Regions from separate parts of the Candidatus Pantoea communis genome, predicted to be linked through region 2. Evidence: predicted binding sites of a transcription regulator. Region 2 holds the regulator's gene; the other holds the start of a gene.
The links. Region 2 encodes PurR, which represses purine synthesis genes. Its sites were predicted from a motif close to CANGCAAACGTTTGCNTG; they were not measured.

Region 1: the regulator PurR is predicted to act here: its motif matches at 2,174-2,191, upstream of purM (phosphoribosylformylglycinamidine cyclo-ligase).

The regions. Positions count from the first base shown of each region.
Region 1 is NZ_VWXC01000026.1:49,104-55,036, reverse strand. It holds gene uraA (uracil permease) at 30-1,313, opposite strand; gene upp (uracil phosphoribosyltransferase) at 1,387-2,013, opposite strand; gene purM (phosphoribosylformylglycinamidine cyclo-ligase) at 2,254-3,294, shown strand; gene purN (phosphoribosylglycinamide formyltransferase) at 3,291-3,929, shown strand; gene pstB (phosphate ABC transporter ATP-binding protein PstB) at 4,067-4,834, opposite strand; gene pstA (phosphate ABC transporter permease PstA) at 4,847-5,933, opposite strand, start outside.
Region 2 is NZ_VWXC01000001.1:470,514-476,446, forward strand. It holds gene rnt (ribonuclease T) at 37-705, shown strand; gene F3J37_RS02460 (Grx4 family monothiol glutaredoxin) at 772-1,107, opposite strand; gene F3J37_RS02465 (C40 family peptidase) at 1,471-2,256, shown strand; gene cydH (cytochrome bd-I oxidase subunit CydH) at 2,342-2,431, opposite strand; gene purR (HTH-type transcriptional repressor PurR) at 2,707-3,732, shown strand; gene punR (DNA-binding transcriptional activator PunR) at 3,729-4,640, opposite strand; gene punC (purine nucleoside transporter PunC) at 4,749-5,933, shown strand, end outside.

The DNA.
Region 1 (5,933 bases), on a different contig from region 2:
AACCAGGCTTCCCTGCCCGGCAAAGCGCATTAACTTTCGCGCTTTTCTTCGGCATCCAGTACCACTTCCTCGGGCCGTAACAGATTGATTACGCGGAAAATCAGTGCCAGCGCGACGCCAACGATGGTGGCCAGCGCCATGCCTTTCAGTTCTGCAGCGCCGATATGCACTTTCGCGCCGCTGACGCCGATGATCAGGATCACCGAGGTCAGGATCAGATTCTGCGCTTTGTTGTAATCCACTTTAGATTCAATTAATACGCGAATACCGGAAGCCCCGATCACCCCGTACAACAGCAGAGAAACGCCCCCCATGACCGGCACCGGGATCGCCTGAATTGCGGCCGCCAGTTTACCTACGCAAGAGAGCAGAATCGCGAAGATCGCCGCCCCGCCAATTACCCAGGTGCTGTATACACGGGTAATCGCCATCACGCCGATGTTCTCACCGTAAGTGGTGTTTGGCGTGGAACCGAAGAAACCAGAGATCATGGTGGACAAGCCGTTAGCAAACATCGAGCGATGCAGGCCGGGATCGCGAATCAGATCTTTTTTCACGATATTGGCGGTAACGACTAAGTGGCCAACGTGCTCAGCGATCACCACCAGCGCCGCAGGCAGGATGGTCAACATCGCGGCCCATTCGAAGCGCGGCGTGTAGAAGGTTGGCAGTGCAAACCACGGCGCATCAGCCACCGATTGCCAGTTTACGATGCCCATAAAGGAGGAAAGCGCATAGCCTGCCAGCACACCAATCAGAATCGGGATGATGGCGAGGAAGCCGCGGAACAGCACCGAACCAAACACCGTGACCGCCAGTGTCACCATCGAAATGATGATGGTTTTGCTGTCTGGCGAGGTGCCATCGGCTGGCAACAGACCGGCCATATTGGCTGCCACGCCCGCCAGTTCCAGACCGATCACCGCAACGATTGCGCCCATCGCGGCCGGTGGGAACATCACATCCAGCCAACCGGTGCCGGCTTTTTTGACGATTAGCGCCACCACGCAGAACAGGAAGCCACACAAAATAAAGCCGCCCAGCGCCACTTCATAACCCAGCGGCAACAGCAGCAGCACCGGTGAAATAAACGCAAAGCTAGAACCCAAATACGCCGGGATTTTGCCTTTACAGATAAACAGATACAGCAACGTACCGACGCCATTGAACAGCAATACGGTGGCCGGGTTGATGTGGAACAGAATTGGCACCAGCACTGTGGCACCAAACATGGCGAACAGGTGTTGCAGGCTGAGTGGAATGGTTTGCAGCAGCGGTGGACGTTCGTCTACCCCGATTGCGCGACGAGTCATTGATATCCCCTTGAGTTGTGTTTTATTTTTTTGCCAAAAAAAAGCCGACTCTCTGGCCGGCTGGATGCTTTCTTTATTTCGTTCCGAAGATCTTATCGCCGGCATCGCCGAGACCTGGAATGATATAGCCCTTCTCGTTCAATCCCTGATCGATTGACGCGGTGTACAGCTCAACGTCTGGATGCGCTTTCTCCAGCGCCGCAATCCCTTCTGGTGCCGCCACCAGCACCAGCACCTTAATGCTGTTGCAGCCCGCTTTTTTCAGCAGGTCGATAGTGGCGATCATCGAACCACCGGTTGCCAGCATCGGGTCAACGACCAGTGCTAAACGCTCTTCGATATTGGACACCAGTTTCTGGAAGTACGGCACCGGCTCCAGCGTCTCTTCATCACGATAGACACCGACGACACTGATGCGCGCGCTTGGCACGTGCTCCAGCACACCTTCCATCATGCCGAGGCCCGCACGCAGAATCGGCACCACGGTGATTTTTTTGCCTTTGATTTGATCGACGTCGACCGGGCCGTTCCAGCCTTCGATGGTGACGCGCTCCGTGGCCAGATCGGCAGTGGCTTCATAAGTCAGCAGGCTGCCGACTTCTGAGGCCAGCTCGCGGAAGCGTTTGGTGCTGATATCATGCTCACGCATCAGGCCCAGTTTATGTTTGACCAGCGGGTGTTTGACTTCCACGATCTTCATGATTGTTCTCCCGGAATTGAGTTGAGCTAAAAAAAAATCGCCGGATTATACCGCCTTTTTGCCGCTGCGCCACTTGTCATTGGTCAATGGCTTAGCGCGATTCGCGTGATCTTAAGGATTGGCGAAAAATCAGCACTGTGCAAAGCGGCGTGAGATGGCACTCGCAAACGTTTGCCTGCACTGATAGAATTAGCGCGCTTAATTTTTGCCACCAACCGCAATTCGCGTGGGGATTCCGCAGTGACCGACAAAACCTCTCTCAGCTACAAAGACGCCGGTGTTGATATCGATGCTGGTAACGATCTGGTTGACCGTATTAAAGGCGTAGTAAAGAAAACTCGCCGCCCGGAAGTGATGGGTGGGCTGGGTGGCTTTGGCGCGCTCTGTGCGCTGCCGCAGAAATACCGCGAGCCTGTGCTGGTCTCCGGAACCGATGGCGTCGGCACCAAGCTGCGTCTGGCGATGGATCTCAAACGTCATGACAGCATCGGCATCGATCTGGTTGCGATGTGTGTGAACGACCTGATTGTGCAAGGCGCTGAGCCGCTGTTCTTCCTCGACTACTACGCGACCGGCAAACTGGATGTGGATACCGCTTCTGCGGTGATCACCGGCATCGCCGAAGGTTGCCTGCAGTCAGGTTGTGCGCTGGTCGGCGGTGAAACCGCTGAGATGCCAGGCATGTACCACGGTGAAGACTATGACGTGGCCGGTTTCTGCGTCGGCGTGGTGGAAAAATCAGAAATCATTGACGGTTCGAAAGTGCAGGACGGCGACGTGCTGATCGCACTGGGCTCAAGCGGCCCGCATTCGAACGGTTATTCGCTGGTGCGTAAGATTCTGGAAGTCAGCCAGACTGATCCAGAAACCAAACAGCTGGATGGCAAACCACTGGCCGATCATTTGCTGGCACCGACTCGCATCTACGTGAAAAACATCCTCAGCCTGATCGAGCAGGTGGATGTGCACGCGATTTCTCACCTGACCGGTGGCGGCTTCTGGGAGAACATCCCACGCGTGTTGCCAGACAATACTCAGGCGGTGATTGACGAGAAGAGCTGGCAGTGGCCGTCCGTGTTCAGCTGGTTACAGCAGGCCGGTAACGTCAGCCGTCATGAAATGTATCGTACCTTTAACTGCGGCGTGGGCATGATCATCGCGCTGAGCCCGGCCGATGCCGATAAAGCGGTACAGCTGATGACCGACGCTGGCGAACAGGCGTGGAAAATCGGTGTGATTAAAGCCTCTGACTCAGAAGAGCGAGTGGTTATTAATCCATGAAAAAACTGGTTGTACTGATCTCCGGTAACGGAAGCAATCTTCAGTCCATCCTCGACGCCTGCGCAAGCGGGCGTATTAACGGCAGCGTCGCTGCCGTTTTCAGTAATAAAGCCTCGGCATTTGGTTTGACGCGTGCGCAGGAAGCCAGCGTGCCGGGCCATAGCCTCGCCGCCAGTGACTTTGCCGACCGCGATGCGTTTGACCGCCAACTGATGCAGGAAATCGATGCCTATGCGCCGGATTTGGTGGTGCTGGCCGGTTACATGCGCATTCTCAGTCAGGCGTTTGTCGCGCATTATCACGACCGGTTGGTGAACATCCATCCGTCGCTGCTGCCGAAATATCCCGGACTGCATACCCATCGTCAGGCGCTAGAGAATGGCGATGAGGAACACGGCACGTCGGTGCACTTTGTTACTGACGAACTGGATGGCGGACCGGTGATTTTGCAGGCGCGCGTTCCGGTATTTGCTGAAGATGATGAAGAAGAGATCACCTCACGTGTACAGCATCAGGAGCATGCGATTTATCCGCTGGTGATCGGCTGGTTTGTCGATGGTCGTTTGCAGATGCGTGATGGAAAAGCCTGGCTGGATGGGCAACCGTTGCCATCTCAGGGTTACGCACACGACTGATTTTCACCTTATTCAGCCGCGTGCAGACACGTTGCCCCGCTTAATTCACCCCAGTCACTGGCTGATGTCAGCGCCTGGGGCTGCTAAAACCTGTTGCCTTTCTACGCCCTGAAAACGTAGAGCAACTTGCTTATCCCTTAACCAAATCTACCCGTAATGTAATCTTCGGTTTTGCGCGCTTTTGGCGAGGTGAAGATGCGGTCGGTTTCATCAAACTCCACCAGTTGTCCGTTATGCATAAACGCCGTGTAATCTGACACGCGCGCCGCCTGCTGCATGTTGTGCGTCACCAGCACCAGCGTGAAATGCTGCTTTAACGTGGTCATCAACTCTTCGATCACTAGCGTGGAAATCGGATCGAGCGCCGACGTCGGCTCATCCAGCAGCAATACTTCCGGCTCAATGGCAATGGCACGCGCAATCACCAAACGCTGCTGCTGACCGCTGGAGAGCGTCAACGCATTCTGTGCCAGCTGATCTTTCACTTCACTCCACAGTGCCGCTGCACGCAGTGCACGTTCACAAGCTTCGTTCAGCACGCGACGATCGCGCACCCCTTGCAGCCGCAAACCGTACACCACGTTCTCGTAGATCGATTTCGGGAATGGATTCGGGCGCTGAAACACCATGCCAATCCGGCGACGCAGCGCGGGCAGATCCTGATTTGCCTGCATCACAGCGTGCTGATCGAGCAGAATCTCACCCTCAATGCGGCAACGATCGATCACATCATTCATGCGATTAAAGCAGCGCAGCAGCGTCGATTTGCCACAGCCGGACGGGCCAATCAGTGCCGTGATGCGGTTTTTCGGGATGCGCAGATCGATACTGTTCAGCGCCTGGCGTTCGCCGTACCACAGCGACAGCTGGTTAACGGTTAACGCGATGTCGTAATCGGGCGTCATCTAAAAACCTTTCTAGTGCGTCATGAGGCGGTAACGCTCGCGCAGCCGATGCCGCAGCGCCATCGCCAGCAGATTGAGCGACAGGATGATCACCACCAGCAGCAAGGCGGTGGCGTAAAGCAGCGGTCGGTCAGCGTCGATATTCGGGCTCTGGAAGGCCAAATCGTAAATCTGAAAACCGAGGTGCATAAATTTGCGGTCCAGATGCAGATACGGGAAGACCGCATCCACCGGCAGTTCCGGGGCCATTTTCACTACGCCCACCAGCATCAGCGGAGCCGTTTCCCCCGCCGCTCGCGCCACGGCAAGAATCAGACCGGTCAGCATCGCGGGCACAGCCAGCGGTAACACCACGCGCCACAGCGTTTCCGCCTGGGTGGCACCCAGCGCCAATGAGCCCTGACGCAGATTATCCGGGATGCGTGACAGCCCCTCTTCGGTAGCAACAATCACCACGGGCAATGTCAGCAGTGCCAGCGTCAACGCCGCCCACAGCAGACCGGGCGTGCCAAAAGTGGGATTAGGCAGCGAGCGCGAGAAGAACAACTGGTCGAGGGTGCCGCCAATGAGCCAGACAAAAAAGCCCAGACCAAACACGCCATATACAATCGACGGCACACCGGCGAGGTTCACCACTGCGATGCGCACAAGGCGCGTTAACGCATTACGTCCGGCATATTCGTGCAACCACACCGCCGCCACCACCCCCAATGGCATCACAATGATCGACATCAGCAGTACCATCAGCACCGTGCCAAAAATCGCCGGGAACGCGCCGCTCTCGCCGCCGCCTGATGTCGGGGAATCGCTGACAAACTGCCAGATTTGACTGAAGAAGTGCTGCACCTTCTGCCTAAACGACATCGCGTTCGGATACCAGGCATCCACCACCTGCGCCAGCGGAATGATATGATCCTGCCCCTGCACATCGCGCAGCACCAACGTGTCGCGTTCGCTCTCATGTTGCAGATGGGTCAGTTGTTGCGCTAGTGCGCTAAAGCGCCGTTGCAGCGCCACGCTGTTGGCATCGAATTCTGATTGATCCTGCAGGGTGAACGTGCCGCGCTGACGTTGCTCATCAGCTTGCTGCTGCAGGCTT
Region 2 (5,933 bases):
AATGCGCGCTGCCCCATTTCTTGCTATGAGATCCTGATGTCTGAATCGAACGCCTTAAACGCTCTTCATCAACGCTTCCGTGGTTTTTATCCTGTGGTTATTGACGTCGAAACCGCCGGCTTTAACGCGCAAACCGATGCACTGCTGGAAATTGCGGCCACCACGCTCAAGATGGATGAGGACGGTTGGTTACACCGTGATGAAACCCTGCACTTTCACGTTGAGCCGTTCGAAGGCGCGATCCTGAATCCTGCGGCGCTGGCGTTTACCGGTATCGATCCCTCCAACCCTTTACGCGGCGCGGTAAGCGAATACGAAGCGCTGCATGCTATCTTCAAGATGGTGCGCAAAGGCACCAAAGATCATGGCTGTAATCGCGCCATTATCGTGGCGCACAATGCGACTTTCGATTTGAACTTTGTGATGGCCGCCGCCGAACGCGCCAGCCTGAAGCGTAATCCCTTCCATCCTTTTGCGACCTTTGATACCGCGGCACTGAGCGGTTTGGTGTTGGGACAGACGGTGCTGGCAAAAGCCTGCAAAGCGGCGGGGATGGAGTTTGATAGCACGCAGGCGCACTCCGCGCTGTACGACACCGAGCAAACGGCCACGCTGTTCTGTGAGTTGGTGAATCGCTGGAAACGTTTGGGGGGCTGGCCACTGGCTTTCAGTGAAGAACAGACTGAAGACGATGCCTCTGCCTGATGGGTTGATTGGCTGATTGCCGGATGAGTGCGCAAAGAAAAGGCCGACATGTGTCGGCCTTCGCAATTATTCCGCTTCTTTATACTTCTCAGCGGTTTCTTTTACCAGCGGCTGCAATTCGCCACGCTGGAACATCTCAACGATAATGTCGCAACCGCCGACCAGCTCGCCATCCACCCACAATTGCGGGAAAGTCGGCCAGTTGGCGTATTTTGGCAATTCTGCACGGATATCCGGGTTTTGCAGAATATCCACATACGCGAAGCGCTCGCCACAGGCAGAAAGCGCCTGCACAGCCTGTGCAGAGAAACCGCAGCTTGGCAGTTTCGGGGAACCTTTCATGTATAACAAAATCGGGTTTTCTGCGATCTGGCGCTGAATTTTTTCAACAGTACTCATTATTGCCTTCCTTAATACTTCACTTCGTGTTTGTTTATTGTAGCGACTTCAGCCCCGCACTGAAAACGGGATTTTGCGTTACCGACCAGCTGATCGCCATGTTTGTTAAGTGCTGAGGGTACAGATAACATTTTCATATCATTAATAAGCATGAACAAATTAATAATTAGCAATAATTTCGCTGCGTTAAACAGCTGAAATCGCTCAATTTAGCGACATTATCTACCTGGTAACAGATTAATAGAAAAAGGCCTTACCTTTTGGAAAAAAAGTGGATTAGAATTGCTTCGGCGCTGATCGTTGATCAGATTTCTCTTACTCTGCCGCAGCCTGCTTTTTGCCAGACTGCTTAACCTGTACCGGACTATGCGTTTACTGATTACGCTTTTCATACTGGCTTTTGCGCAACTGTTTTTTAACGTGGCTTCTGCTTCGCAGCATGCCCCGATTAATGCCAGTTTGCATAACGCCGAGAAAAAAAGTGCGCGCGAAGATGAGCGCCGCAAGCGACGCCCGGTTAAAACAACGGCTAAAAAGTCTCGCCTGACCACCGTGCAGAAGCTCAAGCTGAAAAAGCAGAGTAAAACCGAAACCGCCTTAAACAAATCCAGCCGCAAAAAATCCCTGCTGAAGTCGCCATTGAAAAAGTATGGCCATCAACGCCTCGCGAAAAAGTCCCCGGATGTGGACGATGAAGTTCAGGGACTCACTGGCATCAAGATGAGCAAATCCCACCGCCTGCGCTACCAAAAGGCACGCGAAACCGCGATGACGAAGTTGATGGGACAACTGGGCAAGCCTTACCAGTGGGGTGGCACCTCACCCCATACCGGTTTCGATTGCAGTGGTTTGGTCTGGTATGCCTATAAAGATCTCGTCAAATACAAATTCCCACGCACGGCGAATGAGATGTATCACCTGCACGATGCCGCGCCCATTAAGCGTGAGATGCTGGAGAAAGGGGATTTGGTATTCTTCCGCATCAATAATCGCGGGACTGCCGATCATGTGGGCGTTTACCTCGGCAACGGTAAATTTATTCAGTCACCCCGCACCGGTAAAGACATTCAGATTAGCGCATTGGGCGAAGACTACTGGCAGAAACACTATGTCGGTGCGCGCCGTATGATGACTCCAAAAACTATTCGCTAATTGTTGCGCAACATCCTGTGGCTCTCGCCACAAAAAAAGCCGGACGCTTAATCAGTGCCGGCTTTTTTTATTGATGCGCTTTGAATTAATGAAGAATGGCGGTGAAGCTAAACGCAATAATCATCAACAGTGCGCCAACCGTGGTCATTAGCGCCAGCTTTAAATCTGTACTCATCACTACTCCTTAGTCACACATTTATTAGGGTTAAAACAATTTTCGCACAGCGGTGGGCAAAAATCTCGTCTTATCCGCGCTGGCTTGCTAGAATCGCCGCCTTTCGTTGCGCAACTGATTTTTGCGCATGCTGTATTTACAGCCTGCTGAAGTGATTTTCCCTGCCTGAAACGGCAGATTTGCCCCCCCCTTTAGGGCATAAAACCCTTCGCAGACGCAAACGTTTAACAAAATACTTATCAGTAAGTTGCGATAAGCCGGGGAGTACCTTTTTCATGGCAACAATTAAAGATGTAGCGAAACGCGCGGGTGTATCTACCACCACCGTTTCGCATGTCATCAACAAAACGCGTTTTGTTGCAGAGGAAACGCGTAACGCCGTATGGGAAGCGATTAAAGAGCTGCACTATTCGCCGAGCGCCGTTGCGCGTAGTTTGAAGGTGAATCACACCAAAACGCTGGGACTGTTAGCCACTTCCAGCGAAGCGCCCTACTTTGCCGAAATTATCGAAGCGGTTGAGAACCACTGTTTCGAACGCGGCTATACCTTGATTCTGGGCAACGCACATAACGATTTGCAAAAGCAGCGCGCTTACCTGTCGATGATGGCGCAAAAGCGTGTGGATGGTCTGTTAGTCATGTGCTCAGAGTATCCTGACGATTTGCTGCAGATGCTGGAAGAGAACCGCAACATTCCGATGGTCGTGATGGACTGGGGCGCCTCTCGCGGCGACTTCACCGATACCGTACAGGATAACGCCTTCCAGGGGGGTTACCTGGCTGGACGCTACCTTATCGAGCGCGGTCACCGAGATATCGGTGCGATTCCGGGTCAAATGGAGCGCAACACCGGCGGCGGGCGCCATGCGGGCTTCCTGCAGGCGATGAGCGAAGGCGGTGTGACCGTGCGGCCGGAATGGGTTGTTCAGGGCGACTTCGAGCCAGAATCGGGTTATCAGGCGATGCAGCAGATCCTTAATCAGAAACAGCGTCCGACCGCCGTGTTCTGCGGGGGCGATATCATGGCGATGGGCGCGATCTGTGCCGCCGATGAGATGGGACTGCGCGTGCCGCAGGACATCTCCGTGATTGGCTATGATAACGTGCGCAACGCGCGCTACTTCACCCCTGCGCTCACCACAGTTCACCAGCCGAAAGCGGAGTTGGGCAAAAAAGCGCTGGAAATGCTGCTGGATCGCATCACCAGCAAACGCGAAGAGCCGCAAACCATTGAGGTCCAGCCTACACTGATTGAGCGTCGCTCCGTGGCGGACGGTCCATTCCGTGATTACCGCCGTTAAAGCTGATTTTCGCTGAGCCACTCGTGGTTCAGCGTTTCAGCATCGCCAAGATAGGCGAGTAACCACTCCAGCGCGGGTGACGCACGCTGTTCTGACCAACTGACGCAGCAGGGACTTTCCGGAAACGGCTGCGGCAGTGATAGCTCGACCAACGCCCCCCTATCCAATAATGGCCGCGCCAGGTGGCCCGGCACCATGCCCACGCACAATCCCGCCTGCAAACAATCCATCCCTGTTTCCCACTCTGGCACCACTAAACGCCGCTGATTATCCAATGTCCAGGTCATGCGTCGTGGTAATGCGCGAGAGGTATCTTCCAGTACCAGCGATGGCCAGGCACGCAGCGCTTCTTCGTTGAGATCGGCACTCGCGGCCAGAGGATGATCAGGACTGACCACACAACGCCAGTTTAGAGCACCCATATCCTGAAAGGCAAAACGTCCACCCACCGGGATCGCCTGGGTGGCGCCAATCGCCACATCGACCCGCCCGTCCGCTAAGGCATCCCATACACCGTTAAATACCTCGTAGCTGATGATCAATTCCATATCCGGGAAATGACGGTAAAAATCCTTTACCAGTTGTCGGGTACGCTGGGGTTTTACAATGCAATCCACGGCAATACTGAGCTGTCCGCGCCAGCCATTCGCCAGTTGCTGGCACTGCCTGCGGGTTGCCAGCATTTTTTTGATAACAGATCGCCCCTCCCGCACAAAATGCTCGCCCGCCGGGGTTAACACCACCTCACGGTGCTGACGCTCAAACAACGGCACGGCCAGCCAGGTTTCCAGCTGACGCACCGTATAGCTGACGGCAGAGGGCACGCGATGTAATTCCTGCGCCGCTGCGCTGAAACTGCCATTGCGCGCGACGGCGTCCACTACTTCCAGCGCATACTCAGACCACATACTTTTGCCTTCAAAAATTTTAATAGCACTGCGCAAATATTAGCGTTTCACAAAGAATGACGCACTCTTTTACACTCCCCGACGTTCAATCTGCCAATGAGAATTACTATGTTGTCGTCAAAAGGATTTATGCCCTATCTTGCCGTGCTCAGCATGCTCGGCTTCCTCGCTACGGATATGTATCTGCCTGCCTTTGGCGATATGCAGCGTGACTTCGCCACCGCGCCGGGCACCATCAGCGCCAGCCTCAGTCTGTTTCTCGGTGGTTTTGCCTGCGCCCAGGTATTCTGGGGACCGTTGTCAGATCGCTTTGGACGTAAACCCATTTTATTGGCAGGTTTGACGATTTTCGCCCTGGGTTGCCTAGGGATGGTATGGGTGACGGACGTCAATATGATGCTGGCGCTGCGCTTTGTGCAGGCGGTTGGCGTGTGCGCCGCCGCGGTCAGCTGGCAGGCACTGGTGGTCGATCGCTACCCCAAAGCCCAGGCCAATAAAGTTTTTGCTACCATAATGCCACTGGTTGCCCTTTCTCCTGCGCTGGCACCTTTGTTAGGTGCATGGCTGATGGGCCATTTCCACTGGCGCAGTATCTTTGTCGTGCTGACGATTATTGCCGTGCTGCTGGTCATCGGCACGCTGCAGCTTGCTGCGCCTAAAAAAGCCAAAGCAGATAATGCTCCGCAACCCGACTGGCTGAATCTGCTCTCCACGCGTGTCTACAGCGGCAACGTGCTGATCTACTCTGCCTGTTCTGCCAGTTTCTTTGCCTGGCTAACCGGTTCGCCGTTTATCCTGGCGTCTGCGGGTTTAACTCCCGCCGATATTGGTCTGAGCTATATTCCGCAAACCATCGCATTTTTGATTGGTGGCTTTGGTTGCCGCGCGATGCTGAGCCGATATCAAGGATCGCAACTGCTGCCGTGGCTGTTAGTGCTTTACAGCCTGAGCATATTAAGTCTGTTTGTCGTCGCGATGCTGCCTGCGCCTTCGTTGATTGCTCTGTTGCTGCCTTTCTGTGGCATGGCACTGGCCAATGGCGCCATTTACCCGATTGTGGTTTCCAGCGCATTAGCGCCTTTTCCGCACGCCACGGGCAAAGCCGCAGGTTTGCAAAATCTGCTGCAACTGGGTTTGTGCTTTATCGCCAGCCTGTTGGTCTCTGCCGGATTACAACAGGCGCTCTACAACACCACACTGGTGATGGTCGCCACTGTGGTGCTGGCCTGGGCTGGCTTCATCTGGCAACGCAGCTTAAACGCACAAAGTGATATTGCTCACACCTCCCGTCCC